4 regions of the Burkholderia sp. Bp9140 genome follow, and region 2 is predicted to be linked to each of the others. Evidence: riboswitches for the same ligand, from Rfam matches in the RefSeq annotation. Region 2 holds a riboswitch; each other region holds the start of a gene.
The links. Region 2 has a riboswitch for cobalamin ahead of DIE21_RS00040 (CbtB-domain containing protein). Riboswitches for the same ligand answer to the same signal wherever they lie in the genome.
Positions count from the first base shown of each region.

Region 1: linked by a shared signal. The riboswitch ahead of DIE21_RS03725 (TonB-dependent receptor domain-containing protein) and the one ahead of DIE21_RS00040 (CbtB-domain containing protein) in region 2 are both predicted to bind cobalamin.
Region 3: linked by a shared signal. The riboswitch ahead of cobA (uroporphyrinogen-III C-methyltransferase) and the one ahead of DIE21_RS00040 (CbtB-domain containing protein) in region 2 are both predicted to bind cobalamin.
Region 4: linked by a shared signal. The riboswitch ahead of cobG (precorrin-3B synthase) and the one ahead of DIE21_RS00040 (CbtB-domain containing protein) in region 2 are both predicted to bind cobalamin.

Region 1 is NZ_QTPQ01000003.1:112,899-118,198, forward strand. It holds gene DIE21_RS03705 (hypothetical protein) at 1-288, opposite strand, end outside; gene DIE21_RS03710 (hypothetical protein) at 458-784, opposite strand; gene DIE21_RS03715 (SDR family NAD(P)-dependent oxidoreductase) at 889-1,746, shown strand; gene DIE21_RS03720 (AraC family transcriptional regulator) at 1,895-2,908, shown strand; cobalamin riboswitch at 3,020-3,213, shown strand; gene DIE21_RS03725 (TonB-dependent receptor domain-containing protein) at 3,403-5,300, shown strand, end outside.
Region 2 is NZ_QTPQ01000001.1:3,728-9,027, forward strand. It holds gene DIE21_RS00030 (inorganic phosphate transporter) at 200-1,792, opposite strand; gene DIE21_RS00035 (histidine phosphatase family protein) at 1,934-2,521, opposite strand; cobalamin riboswitch at 2,565-2,707, shown strand; gene DIE21_RS00040 (CbtB-domain containing protein) at 2,739-2,948, shown strand; gene DIE21_RS00045 (CbtA family protein) at 2,962-3,696, shown strand; gene DIE21_RS00050 (LysR family transcriptional regulator) at 3,718-4,626, opposite strand; gene metE (5-methyltetrahydropteroyltriglutamate--homocysteine S-methyltransferase) at 4,755-5,300, shown strand, end outside.
Region 3 is NZ_QTPQ01000009.1:118,747-124,046, reverse strand. It holds gene cobN (cobaltochelatase subunit CobN) at 1-453, opposite strand, end outside; gene cobW (cobalamin biosynthesis protein CobW) at 460-1,548, opposite strand; cobalamin riboswitch at 1,876-2,140, opposite strand; cobalamin riboswitch at 2,267-2,502, shown strand; gene cobA (uroporphyrinogen-III C-methyltransferase) at 2,612-3,421, shown strand; gene DIE21_RS10095 (cobalamin biosynthesis protein) at 3,418-3,795, shown strand; gene cobO (cob(I)yrinic acid a,c-diamide adenosyltransferase) at 3,830-4,432, shown strand; gene DIE21_RS10085 (cobyrinate a,c-diamide synthase) at 4,436-5,300, shown strand, end outside.
Region 4 is NZ_QTPQ01000009.1:139,612-144,911, forward strand. It holds gene cobJ (precorrin-3B C(17)-methyltransferase) at 1-479, opposite strand, end outside; gene DIE21_RS10180 (precorrin-2 C(20)-methyltransferase) at 476-1,210, opposite strand; gene DIE21_RS10185 (precorrin-8X methylmutase) at 1,207-1,833, opposite strand; gene cobG (precorrin-3B synthase) at 1,826-3,187, opposite strand; cobalamin riboswitch at 3,294-3,487, opposite strand; gene cbiE (precorrin-6y C5,15-methyltransferase (decarboxylating) subunit CbiE) at 3,691-4,926, shown strand; gene DIE21_RS10200 (cobalt-precorrin-5B (C(1))-methyltransferase) at 4,926-5,300, shown strand, end outside.

The sequences.
Region 1 (5,300 bases), on a different contig from region 2:
CACGTGGCGCCGGCGCGTATCGCAGATCGCATCGACGCCGGCCCAGAACGAGATGACATCGGCGTCCGCCGTCATCCGCATCCGGTAATAATCCGGCACGCCGGCCACCTGCCACATCAACCACAGCGTGCTCGCGTGCCCCGGTACCGCGACGGGCGGCGACACCCAGCGCCCCGTCGCCGTCAGGCCGCGGGCCGCATGGCCCGGCAGGTAGCGATCTCGCAGCAGGGCGAGCACGTCCGGGATGCGCTCGGGCGCGAGTGTGATTTCGTCTAGGATCTGGATCATTCAGGTATCGTCCATGGTCGTTCGTTGCTCATGCAGGACCGAAGGTCGGCGCGGCGTCTTCGCCAACGTCGTTCCGACGAGGCCGCACGCGGCCGTCGTGAATACCATTCTGGCGTGACGGGCACGAACGGACCGCTACCGGATCGCTCACGCGTTCCTGTCGCGTCGCTCAAAACGGCGGATTCATCGAAACCGCGTCACGGGCGATTTCCGCGCAATGCGCCGCACGCGGGCCACTGCCGATCGGACGGAGCCGTCCTGCTGTCGCCAACAGCCATTCGGCAAGCCGATCGGGCAGCCGACATCCGGCTTGCCCGTCAGCCCGCGACGAGGCGATGCCATTGGCCGACCGGTCCGGCACATCGGCCGGGGCAGGCTGGACGCTACGGCTGGCGTCGCGTTCAATACGGCGCGGCCCGATTGCCGTGTGATCCGGCAGCAGGCCGAACCCGACTGCCGGGCGGCCTCCGTCGATTCCGATCGACCTAGCGGTCATGATTCCGTGTTTTCCCTGATCGAGGGCTGGTCCGTATGGATGATGAGCCGGGTTCCGCCCGATGCGAACATTCGCTCCCACATCCACCGTAACAAGGCCAATCAATGGACTCGACACCTCCGCTCGAAGGTCGGACTGCAATCGTGACGGGCGGCGCCACCGGCATCGGCGCAGCCTGCGCCCAAGCGTTGCTCGCGGACGGCGCGACGGTCGTCCTGATGGACCGATGCCGCGAAGCGCTCGAACGCGCGCAGCAACGGTTCGCAGACGCGGCGCCGGACGGCCGTGTCGCGACGCATGTCGGCGACGCGTGTGTCGAAACCGACGTACAGGACGCGCTGACACTCGCGTGGTCGCTGAATAATCGGCTCGACATCGTCGTCCCGACGGTCGGCGGCACGTCGTTCCAGCCGCTGCTGATGCACGATGCCGACAGTTTCCGCGCGCAAATCGATCTGAACCTGCACAGCGCGTTCCTCGCGATTCGTCACGCCGCTCCGCGCCTCGCCCGGAGCGGCGGCGGCACGATCGTCTGCATCTCGTCGAATGCGGCGCGACTGAGCTTCCGCTGGCTGTCCGCGTATTGCGCGGCGAAGGCCGCGCTGGAGGCACTCGTGCGCGTGGCCGCCGAGGAGCTGGCCAGCGCGAAAATCCGCGTGAACGCCGTGCGCCCGGGGCTCACACGTACGGAGTCGACCAGGCAGATGTTCGACAACGGCCCGCTCGTCGACCGCTTCCTCGAGCAGATTCCGCTCGGCGCGATCGGCGAGCCCGACGACATTGCGCGCGCCGTGCGTTATCTCGCCGGCCCCGAATCAGGTTGGGTCACCGGCCAGAGTTTCGCCGTCGACGGCGGTCACGAACTGCGCGCGAACCCGCGCGTCGACGATACGATCGCGCAGATTTACGGCATGGCCGCACTCGACGCCTTGAAGCTCGGCCGCGTGCCGGGCGACGCGTGACCGGCCGGGCCCAAGGCGATCCCGCCATGCCGTTTGCGTGCAACGCGGGCGGCGGCCGGCGCCGATTGCATTGTTGCGTGGCGACGGTTCGCGGCCGCCGGTCGCCCCGCCCACCGCCCCCTGTCGCGACGCTCCGAACGGGAATCCCATGAGACAAGGTGCGTTGCCGCCCCGCGGCCGCGTCCTGCCCGGCCTCGACGCACGCCTGCGAATCGAGCTCTCGCGCAGCGGTGTGCCGCCGGCGGGCACGACAACGCCCGGCGATTTCATCGCGCTGTACCGCGACGCGATCGAACGGCTCGAGGCGCAGGTCGCGCGCGGCGACGGCCATCCGCCGATGCGCAAGCAGGAAGTCGACCTGATGTGCCGCTGCCTGCTCAGTTGCGCGACGCTCGCCGACGCGATCCGCTGCGCGGCCGAGTTCTGCGAGATGCTGACGCCGCGTGCCGGCATGCTGTCGCTCGCGGTGCGCGACGGACGTGCGACGTTCCGGATGGATTCGCTGCGCCGCACGCGCGGCCCGGCCGCGTGCCTCGTCGACCTGACGGGGCTGTTCTGCTATCTGCAGCTGTTCGGCTGGCTGATCGGGCAGCCGCTGCGGCCGGACGAAGTCTGGCTCGGCCATTCGCGCCGCAACGACGCGATGCCGCTGCTCGGGCTCTTCAACGCGCCGGTCGACGTCGGCCGCAAAAGCTACGGCTTCGCGTTCGACGCGACGCGGCTCGATGCCCGCGTGATCCGCCAGCCGGGCGAGCTCGCCGCGTTCCTCGTCGATTTTCCGTTTCGCCTGATCGATGCGGCGCCGGCCGTCGTGTCATGGGCGCAGCAGGTGCGCGGCTTTCTCGATGCGGCGCTCGCACGCGAGCAGGCGCTGCCCGCGCTTGCCGAGGTGGCGACATGGCTCGGCGTCAGCGAAGCGACGTTGCGGCGGCGGCTGACGGCCGAAGGCAGCGGCTATCACGTGTTGCGCGAGCGGTGCCTTGCCGACGTCGCGCGGCGCTGCCTGCGCGAGTCGGACTGGCCGGTCGCACGGATCGCCGCGCATCTCGGGTTCGGCGGCGAGGAAGCGTTTCGGCGGGCGTTCGTGCGATGGACGGGCATCGCGCCAAGCCGGTTCCGGCACGATTGCGGCGTCGCCGAGATCCCGTTTCATCAGACATGAAACGCGGTTCGGGCGCCTCGAAAAGAAAAGCTTGGGAAAGTATTCACCGGACAATGACGTTTTTCCGCATCCCTGCGCACCCCGGTAATTGACGCGCCTGAGTGCTCGCCATTACGCTTGCGCGCTGATGGTTCCCGGGAACGGGATCAAAAGGGAACGCAGGAGAGGCAGTGCCTCGAATCTGCGGCTGCCCCCGCAACTGTAAGCGGCGAATCCGCGCCACCGCGCGCCACTGGGAAACCGGGAAGGCCGGCGCGAATGACGACCCGCGAGCCAGGAGACCTGCCATCGACCCGAGGTCCAAGCAGCCGCACCGGGCGGGGTGTCCCGATGCGCCAGCACCGCCTTTGGCGGTCGCCCCGTTGCATGGACGGCCCGACCTCAGGACCCTTCAGATGTCCATCATTTCCGTATCCGCTTCCACGCCGGAAGCGTCGCGCCGCTGCGTCGCCGGCATGCGCGGCGCGTCCGCGCGCGATCACGCCCGCTGCCGCATGAAACTTCGCCACCTTCTCGCCACGTCCGCCGCCACGGCGCTGCTCTCCCCGATCGCCCATGCCGCCGGCGACACGGTGCTCGCGCAGCCGTCGCAGCCCGCGGACGGCACCGCCCTGCCGACGATCACCGTGACCGACACGCGGCACCTGCCCGAATCGTTCGACCAGCGCTACGCGTCGACGCAGGTGCTCACGCGCGCCGATCTCGACCGGCTGTCGCCGAGCGACCCGAGCATCACGCAGGCGCTCGCGACGCTGCCGGGCGTCACCGTCTCGCAGAACGGCGGCCCCGGCTCGTCCGCATCGGTCAGCATCCGCGGCTCGTCGGCCAGCCAGGTCGCGGTGTTCATCGACGGCATCCGGATCGGCTCGCCGACCACCGGCATCGCGCCGTGGGCCGACCTGCCGACCGAAGCATTCGAGCGCGTCGAAGTGATCTCGGGGCCGGCTGCCGCGTCATTCGGCGCGAACGCGATGGGCGGCGTCGTGCAGTTGTTCACGCGCCGCGCCGCCGGCCAGCCGAACCAGACGACCGTGTCGTTCGGCGGCGGCTCGAACAAGACCTTCGACACGCAGCTGCGCACGTCGGGCACCGTGCCGTCGACCGGGCCGCTCGCCGCGCTCGGCGGTCTCACCTATTCGCTCGGCCTGCACGCGTACAACACGGCCGGCATCGACGCGACGCGGCCCGTGTTGCCGTACCACGAGGACGGCCGCAATCCGTATCACGCGCAGGACCTCGATGCACGCCTCGGCTATGCGAGCGACAACTGGTCGATCTCGACGTTCGTGCTGTACCACCGCTCCGACCTGTCCTACGACAACGCCGGCTTTGCGAACCGCGAGCTCGATCATCAGCTGACGACCGGCGTCGCGTTCCATCTCGACATCACGCCCGACACGCAGTTCGACCAGTCGGTCGGTTATGCGAACGACCGCCAGTTCCTGTACGCGAGCGACCCGGCCATCCCGACCGACCAGATCAACTCGCAGCGCATCAGCGCGTCGACGTCGCTGACGCATCAGGCGCACGGCTTCCACCTGTTCGGCGTGCCGCTGTCGGGCGAGACGAAGATCGCGTACGACTTCACGCGCGAACAGGCGTTCCTGCCGCTCGACGTGCCGGACGGCGTGCCGACGCGCAACGATTCCGCGTTCTCGCTGCATCAGTCGGCCACGCTCGGCAACGTGACGATGTTCGTCGCGGGCCGTCACGAGATCATCGCGGGGAAAGCCGTGAACACCGGCAACGCCGCGCTGTCGTGGGCGATCACGCCGGTCTATACGGCGCGCGTGTCGTACGGCAATGCGTTCCGCCTGCCGACGTTCAACGACCTGTACTACCCCGGTTACGGCAATCCGGACCTGAGCCCGGAGCGCAGCGATTCGGTCGAGGCCGCGCTCGACGCGAACACGGCGTACGGCACGTTCAGCGCCGCGATCTACGACACCCGCGTCAGCAACCTGATCGCGTACAACCCCGCGACGTTCTCGCCGATGAACATCGGCCGCGCGCATATCCGCGGCATCGACCTGTCGTACAAGGGCACGATCGGCCGCTCGACGCCGGTGAGCATCGCGGTCGGCATCCTGAATCCGCAGGACGAGACCAACGACAGCTGGCTCAACCGCCGGCCGCGCCAGACCATCAGCGTGAACGTCGACCACACGTGGGACGAACTGCACCTGCACGCGCTGAGCACGGGTGCAACGGTGAGCTATGGCGGCACGACGTTCGACGACCCGGCCAACACGACATATCTGCCGTCGACCCTGACCGTGAACCTGCGCGCGTCGTACAGGATCAATGCGCACCTGACGGTGTCGGCGTCGCTGTCGAACCTGTTCGACCGTCAGACCATGACCGCATACGGCTACAACACGCTCGGCCGCAC
Region 2 (5,300 bases):
CCCAGGGTAGCGTGCGCGAGAAGGAAGGCGAAAGATGCTGCGAGGCGAAGAGGCGAAGAGGCGAAGAGGCGAAGAGGCGAAGAGGCGAAGAGGCGAAGAGGCGAAGAGGCGAAGAGGCGAAGAGGTGACGAGACGTGGAGACCGAGCCGAATCCTCCACGGCGAGCGGCCGATTCCCCGGCCGCCCGCCGCTCGTCCGCTCAGGCGACCGACCGGAACAGCCAGTAAAGTCCAGCCGCCAGCACGATCGACGCCGGCAGCGTCAGCACCCACGCGAGCACGAGGCTGCGCACCGTGCTCCATTGCAGCCCGGACCCGTTCGCAGCCATCGTGCCCGCGACGCCCGACGACAGCACGTGCGTCGTCGACACGGGCAGCCCGTACGCATCGGCCGCGCCGATCGTCAGCATCGCGACGAGTTCGGCCGACGCACCCTGTCCGTACGTCAGATGCTGCTTGCCGATTTTCTCGCCGACGGTCACGACGATCCGTTTCCAGCCGACCATCGTGCCGAGACCCAGTGCGATCGCAACGGCCACCTTCACCCAGGTCGGAATGAACTTGGTCGCGTGATCGAGCTGCTTGCGGTAGTTGTCGATCGCGAGCTTGTCGTCGGCGGCGAAGGCGGGCTGACCCGACTTCTCGATCAGGCGAATCGCTTCGGATACCAGATACATCGTGTTGCGCACGTTGTCGACGTCGCCCTGCGGCACGGCCGCCATCGAGCCCGACGAGCCGACCGCGGTCGCGAGCGACGCGGACAGTTGCTGCACGGCCGGCAGCACGGAGGGCGTCATCTCGCGGCGCTGCACGAAGTGCTCGACGTCGGCGCGCGGATTCGCGGACGGCGCGACGCCATTCGAGTATTTCGCGAAGGTCGCGGCGGCCTGGTTCGCGACGGCGACGAACGTCTGCGATTCGGCCCGCGTGACCGCCTTGTTCAGCGCATACGCGGTCGGCATCGTGCCGATCAGGATCAGCATGATGAGGCCCATCCCCTTCTGCCCGTCGTTCGACCCGTGCGCAAACGACACACCCGTGCACGTGAGGATCAGCAGGCAGCGGATCCAGAACGGCGGCGGCTGATCCTTCGGTGGCTCCTTGTACAGTTCCGGAATCCGCACGACGGCCTTCAGCAGGAGCAGCAGCAGCGACGCGCACAGGAAGCCGACGATCGGCGAGAGCAGCAGCGACTTGCCGACGCCGAGCGCCTGGCCCCAGTCGACGCCGCTCGTGCCCGACGGCCCGTGCATCAGCTGGTTCATCAGCCCGACGCCGATGATCGACCCGATCAGCGTATGCGAGCTCGACGACGGTAATCCGAAATACCAGGTCGCCAGGTTCCAGACGATCGCGGCGATCAGCAGCGCGAACACCATCGCGAAACCCGAACCGCTACCGACCTGCAGGATCAGCTCGACCGGCAGCAGCTGCAGGATGCCGAATGCGACGGCGCCGCTCGAAACCATCACGCCGAGGAAGTTCCACATGCCCGACCAGATCACCGCGACGTTCGGCGTCAGCGAGTGGGTGTAGATCACGGTCGCGACCGCATTCGCGGTGTCGTGGAAGCCGTTGACGAATTCGAAGCCGAGCGCGATCACCAGCGCGGCGCCGAGCATCAGGTACGGGAACAGCGACCCTTCGCGGATGAGCGACAGATCGGCAATCAGGTGGGTGGCGATATAGACGGCGCCGATTGCGAGCACCAGCAGGAAGACGGCATAGCCGACCTGCCGGGTGCGTTCGGTGGAGCCGGAATTGTTTGCGGCGGACGAAGCAGGCTGATTCATGACGGCATCTCATAAGGGAACCGCAGCCGATCCTAGCTTTCGCTATCCGTCAGTTTGATGACAGTCGGGAGGACGAACCGTTCACATTACACGCATGTAAGAAAGTGGCGCCGTCAATCTCCATATAGTGAACAGGCGGGCCTACGCATCGGTATCGCGTCGAACGTCGTCCGCGGGCAAGGTCCAGCCGTCTCGCGACGCGGTGAATACCATGCACGACAGCGGCGCGACCTCGATGCGGGTCGCAGCCTTCGTGTCCATCCGACGCACGTGCGCGATGGCCGCCCGAACGATCGTCGCATGGGTGATCGCGACGATATCGCGACCGCGCGGCAGCGCGTTCAACCACGCGCCGACGCGGCGCGCGACGTCCTCGAACGATTCCCCGCCGTGCGGCGACGCGGACGGATCGTCGATCCAGGCGCCGAGTTCGTCGGGCAGGTCGCGCGCGAGGTCGTGCAGCCGCTTGCCGCGCCAGTTGGCGTAGTCGACATCGCGCAGCGCATCGTCGATGCCGGCGCGCAGCCCGAGCGCGTCGGCGGTTTGCTGCGCACAACGTGCGGGGCTGCACAGCACGATCGCGTCGCGGCCGCCTTCGAACGACTCGCGCAGCGCGGCTGCATCGACGAGCCCGCGCGCATCGAGCGGATCGTCAGCGGGAAACGCGCCGGTGCGCATCGCACGGGTCGGCGCATGCGCGATCATGCGCAGCGAGGCAGGGTGGGTCATGTCGATGCTCGGAGGATTCGGGGCGGCCGCGCCCGTCGTGCGCGGGCCTTCAACACGCGCACGTTCGCGCGTACAATTCGCCCGATACGAAGCGCGGAAGCCGGTGCAAGCCCGGCGCGGTCGCGCCACTGTAACCGGGGATCCTCAATCCCGGAAGCCAGACCTGCGTTCGTACCATCCAACATTTGTCGGGGCGCGATTCCCCTGAGGTGCATCCATGAGCGAAGCAGTGCTGAAGCCGGTCGTCGTGCCGGCCCCCATTCCCGTCCGCGAATTGTTGCCGTGGGCCGTCTTCGTCGGCTTGATCCTGCTGCTCGCGCTATATTTCGTCGGCGCGGAACAGGGCGCGACGTCGCTCGTGCCGGGCATGTACGTGCACGAGTTCGTCCACGACGGCCGCCATCTGCTCGGCTTTCCCTGCCACTGACGCGGAGTACACGATGGTTGGAAAGCTGCTCATGCGCGGGATGCTCGCAGGCATCGCCGCGGGCCTCCTCACGTTCGGTTTCGCCAAGATCGTCGGCGAGCCGCAAGTCGATCAGGCGATCGCCTTTGAAGCATCGCACGATGCCGGGAATGGCGATTCGCCGGAGCACGAACACGAACACGAACTGGTCAGCCGCCATACGCAGTCCGGCCTCGGCCTGCTGACGGGCGTCGTGGCCTACGGCGCGGCATTCGGCGGGCTGTTCTCGCTGGTCTTCGCGTACGCATACGGGCGCGGCGGCCGCCTTCCGGCACGACCGCTGGCCGCGTGGCTCGCACTGGCGGCGTTCATCACGCTCGTGATCGTGCCGAACATCAAATATCCGGCCAGTCCGCCCGCGGTCGGGGATCCCGACACGATCGGCCATCGCACCGGCCTGTTTTTCCTGATGATCGCGATCTCGATCGCGACGATGGTGTTCTCGGTCAGCGTGCGCCGCCATCTGCTGGCGAAGCTCGGCCAGTGGAACGCGTCGATCGTCGCAGGGCTCGTGTTCGTCGCGATCATCGCGGCCGTGCAGATCGGGCTGCCGTCGTTCAACGAAGTGCCGGCCGCTTTCCCGGCCGCCGTGCTGTGGAAATTCCGCGTCGCGGCGATCGGCATGCAGGTGATCATGTGGACGACGATCGGCCTGCTGTTCGGCGCATGGGTCGAACGCGGCGAACGCACCGGCATGCGCGCCGCCTGACGCGCATGGCGCGGAGCGTGCCTAGCGCAGCATGCGCGGCGCGCTCCACGTCGATTCGCGCGCCAGCGCGACGAATGCGGCCAGATAGTCGATCGACGCATCCGCCTCGCGGATGCCGAGAAAGATCTGCTTCGAAATCCCCTTCTCGCCGAGCCTGACCGGCACGACCGGCATCCGGTCCGCGTATTCGTCGGCAAGCCATCCCGGCAGCGCGGCCACGCCGCGCCCGCTTGCCACCATCTGCAGCATGATGTCGGTCGTCTCGATCGACTTGTGGCGCCGGGGCACGATGCCGGCCGGCGTCAGGAACTGATTGTAGATGTCGAGCCGGTCGGTCTCGACCGGGTAGGTGATCAGGACCTCGTCGGTCAGCTGCTCGGGCGTCACGTAGTCGGCGTTCGCGAACCGGTGCGTCTCCGCGACCATCAGCACCTGCTCGTAATCGAACACCGGATCGAAGCGCAGCCCCGGCTTGTTCAGCGGGTCGGGCGTCACGAGCACGTCGATGTCATGGCCGAACAGCGCGCCGATGCCGCCGAACTGGAAGCGCTGCTTCACGTCCACGTCGACGTCCGGCCAGCGCGACAGGTACGGCGACACGACCTTCAGCAGCCACTGATAGCACGGATGGCACTCCATCCCGATGCGCAGCGTGCCGCGCTCACCCTTTGCATACTGCTTCATCCGCTCCTCGGCGAGCTCGAACTGCGGCAGCAGCCGGTGTGCCAGCTTCAGCAGATATTGCCCGCCCTGCGTGAGCCGCAGGCCGCGTCCTTCCCGATCCCAGATCGGCGTGCCGAGCTGCTGCTCGATCTTCCGGACGGTGTGGCTGAGCGCCGATTGGGTGAGATGCAGCGCATTGGCGGCCGCCGTCAGCGAGCCCTGGCGCTCGACTTCGCGGATCACGACAAGATGGAATCGTTCCAGCATGGCTATCGCTTATCCCACGAACACATGAACAAATTTAATGGATGAATGAAATAATGCCATTTTATTTCATGGAATGAAATCCCTATGATGGCTGCCGGATCTTCAATTTTTCTCTGGACGGCAGCTTCATGGTTACGACACACAACCTCGGTTTTCCGCGCATCGGCGCGAAGCGCGAACTCAAGTTCGGTCTCGAGCGCTACTGGAAGGGCGAATCGTCGCGCGACGAGCTGAAGGCACTCGGCGCCGAGCTCCGCCGGCGCCACTGGAACGACCAGCGCGACCTCGATCTCGCGCCGATCGGCGATTTCGCGTTCTACGACCAGGTGCTCGACATGAGCTTCACGCTCGGCAACCTGCCGAAGCGCGTGCGGGACTTCCATGGCGATGCGCTCGACAACTATTTCCGCGTCGCGCGTGGCCGTTCGGCGCAGTCGGCGGAGGAACACGCGGCATGCTGCGGCGGTGTCGCGGCCGGTGAAATGACGAAGTGGTTCGACACGAACTATCACTACATCGTCCCGGAATTCCACGCGGACACGAACTTCTCGCTCGATCCGTCGCGCCTGCTCGGGCAGCTGGCCGAGGCGAAAGCGCAGGGCGTGAACGCGAAGCCGGTGATCCTCGGCCCCGTCACGTATCTGTGGCTCGGCAAGGCGAAGGACGATTCGGAT
Region 3 (5,300 bases), on a different contig from region 2:
GGCGTTGTGCATCCCGCCTTCGCGCAGGTAGCGCCACCACAGCCGGCACAGGTCGGGCGCGACCGTGCTCTTCGCGACGAGGTTCGGGTCTTCCTGCAGGTCGCCCGAGAACATCGCGAGCCGTTGCCTGCGCTTCGATGCGAGCGACACGGCCTGCTCGATCCCGTACGGCCAGTACGCCTCGCCGCCCAGATGGTCGATCACGACCGTCTTCGCATGACGCAGCACGTCGTCGACATAGAAATCGACCGACGCCGGCTGCCGCAGGAACGTGACGTTCGCGAGCCGCACGCTCGGGAAGCCGGGCGGCAGCTTCGGCACGATGCTGGCCAGCAGCGACAGCGTCGTGTCGGCCGAGCTCAGGATCACGATGTCGGCCGGCTGCTGGTCGATCCGGACGACGCCCTGCGTATCGTCGACGAAGCCGCCCGGCGTGGTGCGCAACAGATGCATCGCGCGTTACGCCTGCTGCATTTCGGCCGCGCACGCGGCATCGAACGCGCGCTGCAGCGCGGCCGCGTCGAGATCCTCGCCGATCAGCACGAAGCGGCTCGCGCGCGGCTCGCCGTCCTGCCAGCGGCGGTCGAAATAGCTGTCGAAGCGGCGGCCGACGCCCTGGATCACGAGCCGCATCGGCGCCTCGGGCAGCGCCGCGAAGCCTTTCGCGCGATAGATCGTGTGCGTCTCGACGACACGCTGCAGCGCGGCCATCGTCGCGTCGCGCGAGCCCGCATCGCCCGCCACCACCACCGAATCGAACTCGTCGTGATGGTGGTCGTGATCGCCGTCGTCGGCCGAGCCGTGATGGTCGTGCCGCAGGTGGATCGTTTCCTCCGACGCCGACTCGAGCCCGAGCAGCATCGCGAGGTCCAGTTCGCCGCGCGTCGCGCGCACGATCTTCACCTGCGGGGGAATTTCCTCGCGGATCGCGGCTTCGATCTCGGCGAACTGCGCATCGGCGACGAGGTCGGCCTTGTTCACGATCACGAGATCGGCGGACGACAGCTGGTCGGCGAACAGTTCGTGCAGCGGCGATTCGTGGTCGAGGTTCGGATCGGCGCGACGCTGCGCGTCGACGGCCTGCGGGTTCTCGGCGAACTGGCCGCTCGCGGCAGCCGGGCCGTCGACGACGGTCACGACCGCGTCGACCGTGAAGCTGTTGCGGATCGTCGGCCAGTTGAAGGCCTGCACGAGCGGCTTCGGCAGCGCGAGGCCGGACGTCTCGATCAGCACGTGATCGATGTCGGCGCGGCGCTCGACGAGCGCTTCCATCACCGGATAGAACTCCTCCTGCACGGTGCAGCACAGGCAGCCGTTCGCGAGTTCGTACAGCTGGCCCGACGCTTCGCCCTGCGCGCCCTCCGTATCCTCGCAGCCGATGCCGCAGCCCTTGAGGATTTCGCCGTCGATGCCGAGCTCGCCGAATTCGTTGACGATCACCGCGATGCGGCGGCCTTCGGCATGCTGCAGGATGTGGCGCATCAGCGTGGTCTTGCCGCTGCCGAGAAAGCCCGTGACGATCGTGACGGGAAGCTTGCGTAGGGTCATGGTAGGTCCTGTGGCGAAAATGGAATCAGGCCGGGATCGTCGCGTCGAATGCGGCGCGGCATGTCATCTGGCGGATCGCGGGGATGTCGCGGCTCGGTCCGGACGGACGGCTGCGCAACGGACGGCACGACGAATCGGACATGACGCTTCCTTGCGAACGGTCGACATGGTGAATGCCAACACGGCCGCCGGCCCTGCCCGCGCCGCCTGCCGTTCTCCGTTCGGGTCCGCGCACGTGCATGCGACGGACGGATCGGCGGAGAAAGCGGGAAACGCTCGGGCGTCGGGCGTGCTGCGGCCGTGGACGATGCGCCGCCTCCCCGCGGCGCTGAACCCCAACGTTTCGGCCGGTATCCGGGCTGACGAACACGCCGCTTCGCCTTCCCGGATGCACGGCATCCAGTGGCAGTCGTCCGCATGCGGCGGGCATGCGGCGAAGCGGCGCTGCGTGGCGCTTGCGCGCGACGCGTTCGCTTACCGTTGCGGGGGCAGCACAGGTTGGCTCGACTGCGGCGCAGGCGGGCTCCCTGTTTCCCGTTTAACTGCGCGCGCCGGAGGAGCGCGCGCGAGCACCAAAACGCGTGCGAGTGTAGGCGGCGGTGCCGGGAGCGTCAAGGCGGAACGAGCTGCCGCGGGGTGTTCGGCATGGCCGCGGCGCCGCATCCGGGGCCACATCCGGCGCCCGCGCGGCGGGTTCGCGCGGGCCGGCCGCTGTGCTATCGTATGCGCCGCGTTCGGTGCTCGCGTGCGCATTCCGCGCACGCAGTTAAACGGGAAACAGGAGGCGGAAGTCCGGCCGGCCTGTGCTGTCCCCGCAACGGTACGCCGCCCGCGCGCCGCGGTTCCCCCGCACGCGCCCAGGCCGCCCGCGATGCCACTGCCCTTCAGCGGGCGGGAAGGCTGCGGCCTGGCAAGCGGCCAGCCCGGATACCGGCCGACGCAAGGGGCGAGCCCGATGCTCGCCGAACGCCCGATCCGCGGGGGACGGATGGGATGCGCATTCCGCCCGCGCTTGCGCGGGCTTCGCTCGATCCGTCATGCATTGCCTGTCCGCCGGCCGCCGATGTGCCGCTCGCTGTCCCCTTTCCACTGCCACGACACGGTGCGCGCCGTGCCGCGTCCGATGAGCCGCGCATGGCTCGTCGGCGCCGGCCCCGGCGACGCCGATCTGCTGACGCTGAAGGCCGTGCGCGCGATCGCCGCGGCCGACGTGCTGCTCGTCGACGATCTCGTGAACCCCGACGTATTGCGCCACGCGCGTGCCGACGCACGCATCGAGCACGTCGGCAAGCGCGGCGGCCATGCCTCGACGCCGCAGGAAACGATCGTCGCCGCGATGCTCGCGCATCTGCGCGCGGGCCGCAGCGTCGCGCGGCTCAAGGGTGGCGATCCGTTCGTGTTCGGCCGCGGCGGCGAGGAACTGCTCGCGCTCGGCGCGGCCGGTTTTCCGGTCGAGGTCGTCAACGGCATCACGGCCGGTATCGCCGCGCCGGCCGCGCTCGGCATTCCGGTCACGCATCGCGGCGACGCGCAGGGCGTGATCTTCGTCACGGGCCACGGCGCGGGCGCGGACGAACCCGACTGGCGCGCGCTCGCCGCGACGCGGATGACGATCGTGATCTACATGGGCATTCGCCGGCTCGACGCGATCGCGGCCGCACTGCGTCACGGCGGCCTGGCCGGCGACACGCCGTGCGCGGCGATCGAGAACGCCACGCGTGACGGCCAGCGCCACGTGCTCGCGACGCTCGACACGATCGTCGAACGGGTGGGCGCAACCGGCATCGGTTCACCGGCGATCGTCGTGATCGGCCGCGTCGCGGCGCTCGCCGGCGATCCCGCGGTGCGCGCGGCGCTCGGCGGCCGCGCATGATGCGCGTCGCGCTCGGCGTCGGTTTCCGCACGGGCGTGACGGCCGCGCAACTCGATGCCGCGATCCGCGCGGCGCTGGCATGCTACCCGGACACCGAGCCGGCCGTCGTCGCCACGCTCGCCGACAAGGCGCGTGCCCGGCCGCTGCGCACGCTGTGCGCACGGCGCGGCTGGCCGCTCGTCGCGTTCGACGCGGCGCAGCTCGCGCATTGCCCCGAACCGGCGTTGAGCGGCCCGTCGGCCGCCGCGCTCGCGCGTTTCGGCGTCGCGGGCGTGGCCGAGCCGTGCGCGCAGCTCGCGGCGCCGCATGGCCGGCTGCTCGGCCCCAAATCCATCCGGGACGGCGTGACGGTCGCGCTCGCCGGCCCGCTCTGAACCCTTTGTTTCGCTTTCGACAGGACGATTCCCGATGAAGACCGATGCCGAATCCCATCAGCGGATGACCGAACGCCGCCGCGCCGGCCATGAAAAGAAGCAGGCTGCCGCCACCCAGGAAAAGGGCCTGCTGATCGTCAACACCGGCAACGGCAAGGGCAAGAGCACGGCCGCGTTCGGCATGGCCGTGCGCGTGCTCGGCCATGGCATGCGGCTCGGCGTCGTGCAGTTCATCAAGGGCGCGCTGCACACGTCCGAGCGCGACTTCCTCGGCGCGGTCGCGGAATGCGACTTCGTGACGATGGGCGACGGCTATACGTGGAACACGCAGAACCGCGACGCCGACATCGCGACCGCGCGCAAGGGCTGGGACGAGGCGCGCCGGATGATCGAAAGCGGCGAGTACCGGATGGTGATCCTCGACGAGCTGAACACCGTGCTGAAGTACGAATACCTGCCGCTCGACGAAGTGCTCGCGACGCTCGTCGCGCGGCCGGATTCGGTGCACGTCGTCGTCACCGGCCGGCATGCGCCCGATGCGCTGATCGATGCGGCCGACCTCGTCACCGAAATGAGGCTCGTCAAGCATCCGTACAAGGAGCAAGGCGTGAAGGCCCAGCGCGGCGTGGAGTTCTGACCGATGCCGGCCTGCCCCGCGCTGTTCGTCAGCGCGCCCGCGTCCGGCCAGGGCAAGACGTCGGTGACGGCCGGACTCGCGCGGCTGCACCGCCGGCTCGGCCGGCGCGTGCGGGTGTTCAAGACCGGGCCGGACTTTCTCGACCCGATGCTGCTCGCGCGCGCGAGCGGCGCGCCCGTGCACGCGCTCGATCTCGGGATGGTCGGTGAAGCCGGCTGCCGCGCGCTGCTCGCCGAGGCCGCGCGCGACGCGGACCTGATCCTGATCGAAGGCGTGATGGGGTTGTTCGACGGCACGCCGAGCAGCGCCGATCTCGCGGCGGCGTTCGGCGTGCCGGTCGTCGCGGTGATTTCCGCGAAGGCGATGGCGCAGACGTTCGCGGCGGTCGCGTTCGGGCTCGCCCGGTTCCGGCCGGAGGTGCCGTTTCACGGCGTGCTCGCGAACCGCGTCGGGTCGCCGCGACACGCGGAACTGTTGCGGCAGGCGCTGCCGGACGACTTGCGCTGGCTCGGGCACGTGCCGGCCGATGCGGGCATCGCGCTGCCGGAACGGCATCTCGGCCTGCACCAGCCGGCCGACATCGGCGACCTCGATGCGCGGCTCGATCGTGCGGCCGACGTGCTCGCGCAGACGGCGCTCGCCGAATTGCCGCCGGCCGTCTCGTTCGCGGAACCGGACGTCCGCACCCCGCTGCCGCGCGCGCTTGCCGGCAAGCGGATCGCGATCGCGCGCGATGCGGCGTTCTCGTTCATCTATCCGGCCAATCTCGCGCTGCTCGATGCGCTGGGTGCGCAACTGCGGTTCTTTTCCCCGCTTGCCGACGAACCCGTGCCCGGCGAGTGCGACGCGCTGTTCCTGCCGGGCGGGT
Region 4 (5,300 bases), on a different contig from region 2:
CCCGCGAGCAGGTCCGACACGAACCGCTTGCCTTGCTGGAGATCGGCAAGCGCATAGCCGTCGGGCGGATTGAGCACGCACGCGCCGAAGCGCAGTTCGCCGCTCGTCGTGATCGCCGGGGCGACGCCCAGGCATTCGGCGATTTCGCGCGCGACCAGGTTGACGCCCGTCAGTCCGCCGAGCAGCGGCACGACGGCCGAGCCGTCTTCCGCGACCGCGAGCACGGGCGGCTCGACACCCTTGTCGGCCAGCGCGGGCGCGACGCAACGGATCACGATGCCGGCCGCGCACAGCGCGACGATCGGCAGGCCGCGCGCGTAAAGCCCGCGCAGGTGCGCGCCGAGTTCGTCGAACGGCACGTCGGCGTCGACGCGCGACGCGAGCCCGTGCACGAGCGCCCCCGGATAACGCGCCTGGATGCGCCGCGCGGTATCGAGCGCGCCCGCGCCGAGAATCACGATCGCGGGCGGAGTCGTCATCCTTGCCATTTTTCCCCCGGCACGACGAGCAGCGAAAAATACGGCGACGCCATCGGATCGACGTCGTCGAGCGGCACGATGCGCTGGGTCGCCATCGTCGCGCGCTCGACGTACAGCGCGCGCTTCGCGAGCCCGAGTTCGTCGAGCACGCGCCGCACCTTGTCGAAGTTGCGGCCGAGTTTCATCACGACGGCCGCGTCGGCCTGCGCGAGCCGCACGCGCAATTCGTCTTCCGGCAGCACGCCGGACAGCACCGACAGGCTCTGGTTGCGATAGACGAGCGGCTGGCCGAGCACGGCCGTGCCGCCGAGCATCGCGCACACGCCCGGGATCACTTCGGTGTCGTAGCGCGGCGCGAGGCGATCGTGCAGGTACATGTAGGACCCGTAGAAGAACGGATCGCCTTCGCAGATCACCGCGACGTCGCGCCCGGCGTCGAGATGCGACGCGACGATTTCGGCGGCCGTGTCGTAGAAGTCGGCGATCACCGTCTCGTAGCAGAGCGGCGGCGGCAGTGCCTCGGTCGTCACCGGATAGACGAGCGGCAGTTGCGTCTGCGCATCGAGCAGGTGCGCTTCGACGATCCCGTAGGCATTGCCTTTCTTGCCCTTCGCGACGAAATACGCGACCACCGGCGCGGCCTGCAGCACGCGCAGCGCCTTGATCGTCATCAGCTCGGGGTCGCCGGGGCCGACGCCGACCCCGAACAGGCGTCCGCGCGGGGCCGTCATTCGGCCTCCGTCGCGAGCGCGTTGACCGCGGCGGCCGCCATCGCGCTGCCGCCGCGCCGGCCGAGCAGCGTGACGTACGGCACGCCGCGGCTGTCCGCGTCGAGCATCGCCTTCGACTCGGCCGCGCCGATGAAGCCAACCGGAAAGCCGAGGATCAACGCGGGGCGCGGCGCGCCGGCGTCGATCATGTCGAGCAGGTGGAACAGCGCGGTCGGTGCGTTGCCGATCACGACGACGCTGCCGGCCAGATGCGGGCGCCACAGTTCGAGCGCCGCGGCCGAGCGCGTGTTGCCGAGATGCCGCGCGAGCTCAGGCACGTCCGGTTCGCCGAGCGTGCAGGTCACGCGATTGCCGGCCGGCAGCCGCGCGCGCGTGATGCCTTCGGCGACCATCCGCGCGTCGCACAGGATCGGCGCGCCGGCCGCGAGTGCCGCGCGGCCCGCCGTGCCGGCGCCGGCCGAAAAGCGCAGGTCGTAGGCGACATCGACCATCCCGCACGCGTGGATCACGCGCACCGCGAGTTTCTCGAGATCGGGCGGAACCTGCGACAGGTCGGCCTCGGCGCGGATCGTCGCGAACGACTGGCGGTAGATTTCCTGCCCGTCGCGAATGTAGTCAAGCATCGGTGGTGTCCTGGCTGTGCCGCGCGCCCGTCAGTCGGGCCGCGGCCTGGTCAATCGTCAGATGGCGCGCGAGCGGGGCGCCGAGGCCCGCGGCGGCGTCGCGCCGGTAAAGGTCGTAGCGTGCGGGCGCGACGGCGACGAGCGTGTGCGTCGCCGGGTGCGGCAGCGCACAGTGGCGCTCGCAGCCGGTCAGGTGCACGTCGACCGGATGGCCGACGCGCGCGGCCAGCGCGCGTGCATCGTGTTTCGTATCGGCGCGCGACTTCGCGCAGCCCGCGCTCCCGGTGCAGGCCACCAGCGCCGCCAGCGGGTCGGATGTCGTGCACACCAGGCCGAGCGACGCGAGCGCATCGAGCACGGCCGGCGCGCGTGCGTGCCGCACGCCGTGCACGAACACGCCTTGCCACGGCGTCATCGATAGCGTGGCGTCGCCTTCGGCTTCGGCCAGTGCCGCGAGCCGCTCCAGTTGCGTCGCGTCGAGCCGGCCGAGCACGAACTGCGCGCCGACGCTGCAGCGCGCCGTGTCGAGCGACGGCCGCGCGCCGAAACGCAGCGCGGCATCCGCTTGCATGCGCCGCCAGCCGGCCAGCGCCGGATCGGTCTCGAGCGGGAAGGGGACGTAGTGCTGCGCGCGCGCGCGCAACGCGCGTTCGCCGCCCGTCGCGAGCAACGCGCGCATCCGCGTGACGTCGGCCGGCGCCAGATCGAGGAAGGCGAGCAGCAACGCGCGGACGAGCGCGACGGCCTGGTCCGGCGCCACGTCGAACGAAGCGGGCGAATCGTCGGACGAGACCGGCGGACAGCCAGCCAGGCCCGCGGCGATGCGGACCGCGCCGTCGCCGCGACGCCGCGCGGCGAGCCAGATGTCGTGCGGATGATCGAGCGCCGCGACCGATTCGCCGCCGTCGAGCTGGATCGAGAATTTCGGCGACAGCGCGCCGCGGCGCGGCTCGTGCGTCAGCATGTCGAGCAACGGCAGCGCGAGTGCGCGGCTGTCGAGCAGCGCGGCGGGATCGAGCCCGGCGAGCGGGCTGAGCATCAGGTTGCGGACGTCGTCGCTCGAGGCTAGCGCGGCCCGGTCGCCGGCGGCATCGCCGGCGCGCGTGCGCGGGCCGAGCCCCGCGTCGAGCAGGGCGCTGGCCAGCGGATCGGCCGCGCCATCGCGAATGCCGCGCAGCTGGAGATTCGCGCGATTGGTCGCGTCGATCGCGCCGGAGCCGCAGGCGCGCGCCGCGGCGGCGATCGCGCGTGCCTGCCGCGCGTCGAGCCGGCCGCCCGGCAGCTTGATCCGGCACAGCCCGCCGTCGGCGGCCGCGACGACGCGCACGAGCCCCGGGCAAGCCGATGGGCGCACGACGGGCGACGCAGGAATCGAAACGGGGGCGGAACTCAACGGGATACCGGGACAGTGTCGCGCCGCGGCCAACGCATCGGTACACCCCGCCCGACGCCGACTGGCACGCACGCACTTTCAGGCCGGCAGGTCTCCTGGCTGACAGGTCGGCGCCGGCTCCCGGCCTTCCCGGTGAAACCAGTGGCATGAGGGGGGGAGATCGGCTCGCTGTCTACAGTTGCGGGGGCAGCCACAGCGGCGCGCGGCGCGCCCTGTGTTCCCTCTTCGGCCCCGAAGGGCACCGGCGAACGAACGGCCGTAGGATACCCGATTTCACCGGCGCTTCGCGACCGCCGAATGGCTCCGTGTCCGAAGCGGAACGCGACCCGGCACCGGTGGGCCCGCAGATGAAACGCGCGGAGGAACACGGTACCATGCCGACTTTCGCAATGCGGACGTCCGCACCGGCGCCTTCACGGCCGCCGTGCGGCGACGCGATGGAACCGGACGATGGGGAAGGGTGCATGACGGCGTGGCTGACGGTAGTGGGCATCGGCGACGACGGCTACGCGGGGCTCGGACGCAGCGCGCGGCGCGCGCTGCTCGAGGCGACGCGGGTCGTCGGCGCGAAGCGGCACCTCGACATGCTGCCGGCGCGGCTGCCGGCCGCGCGCGAGCCATGGCCGTCGCCGTTCGACCTGTCGGGCCTGCTCGCGCGGCGCGGCGCGCCCGTCTGCGTGCTGGCGAGCGGCGACCCGATGCTGTTCGGCGTCGGCGCCACGCTTGCGCGCGAACTGTCCCCTGACGAATGGCGCGTGCTGCCCGCCCCGTCGTCGCTGTCGCTGGCGGCCGCGCGGCTCGGCTGGGCGCTGCAGGACGTCGGCGCGGTGTCGCTCGTCGGCCGGCCGCTCGCGACGCTCGCGCGCCACCTGCTGCCGGGCCGGCGCCTGTTCGTGCTGAGCGCCGACGGCCGCACGCCGGCCACAGTGGCGGCCGAGCTCGCCGCGCGCGGCTTCGGCCCGACGCGCATCAGCGTGTTCGAGCATCTCGGCGGCCCGCTCGAGCGGCGTCTCGACGGCCTCGCGCAAGACTGGCACATCGCCGAAACCGCGGCGCTCAACCTCGTCGCGCTCGACTGCCGGGCCGGCCCCGATGCGCCGCGCCGCGCCCTCACGCCCGGCCTGCCGGACGACGCGTACCGCCACGACGGCCAGCTCACCAAGCGCGACATGCGCGCGCTGACGCTCGGCCGCCTCGCGCCCGCGCCCGGCGAACTGTTGTGGGACGTCGGCGCGGGCAGCGGCTCGATCGGCATCGAATGGATGCGCGCGCATCCGTCGTGCCAGGCGATCGCGATCGAGTCGCATGCGGAGCGGCAGCGCTTCATCGAACACAACCGCGACGCGCTCGGCGTGCCGGGCCTGCAACTCGTCGCGGGGCGCGCGCCCGATGCGCTCGCGGGGCTCGCCGCGCCCGATGCGATCTTCATCGGCGGCGGCGCGACCGCGCCGGGCGTGCTCGATGCGTGCTGGTCGGCGCTGAAGCCCGGCGGCCGGCTCGTCGCGAACGCGGTCACGCTGCAGGGCGAGCTGGCGCTCGCCGCATGGCGCGACGCGCATGGCGGCACGCTCACACGCGTATCGCTCGCGCACGCCGAGCCGCTCGGCCGCTTCGACACGTGGCGGCAGCCGTTGCCGGTCACGCTGTACGACGTGCGCAAGCCCGATGCCGCGGCAACGGACCTCCCGGATCTCGCGTGATGCGCGACGAAACCCCCGAACAACCGGCACCGCTGCGGTTCGGCTATACGACCGGCAGTTGCGCGACCGCGACGTCGCTCGCCGCCGCGCGCCTGCTGCTCGCGGGCCGCGCGGTCGATGCGGTCGAGATCGTGTTGCCGAAGGGACAGCACGTGATGATGCGGCTCGCGTTCTGCCGGACCACGGCCGACGGCGCCGAGGCCGGCACCATCAAGGATGCCGGCGACGATCCGGACGTCACGCACGGCGCGCTGATCTTCGCGCGCGTCGCGCTGTCGGCCGCGCCCGGCGTGCGTTTTCATGCCGGGCCGGGTGTCGGCACCGTCACGCGCGCGGGACTCACGCTGCCGGTCGGCGAACCGGCGATCAATCCG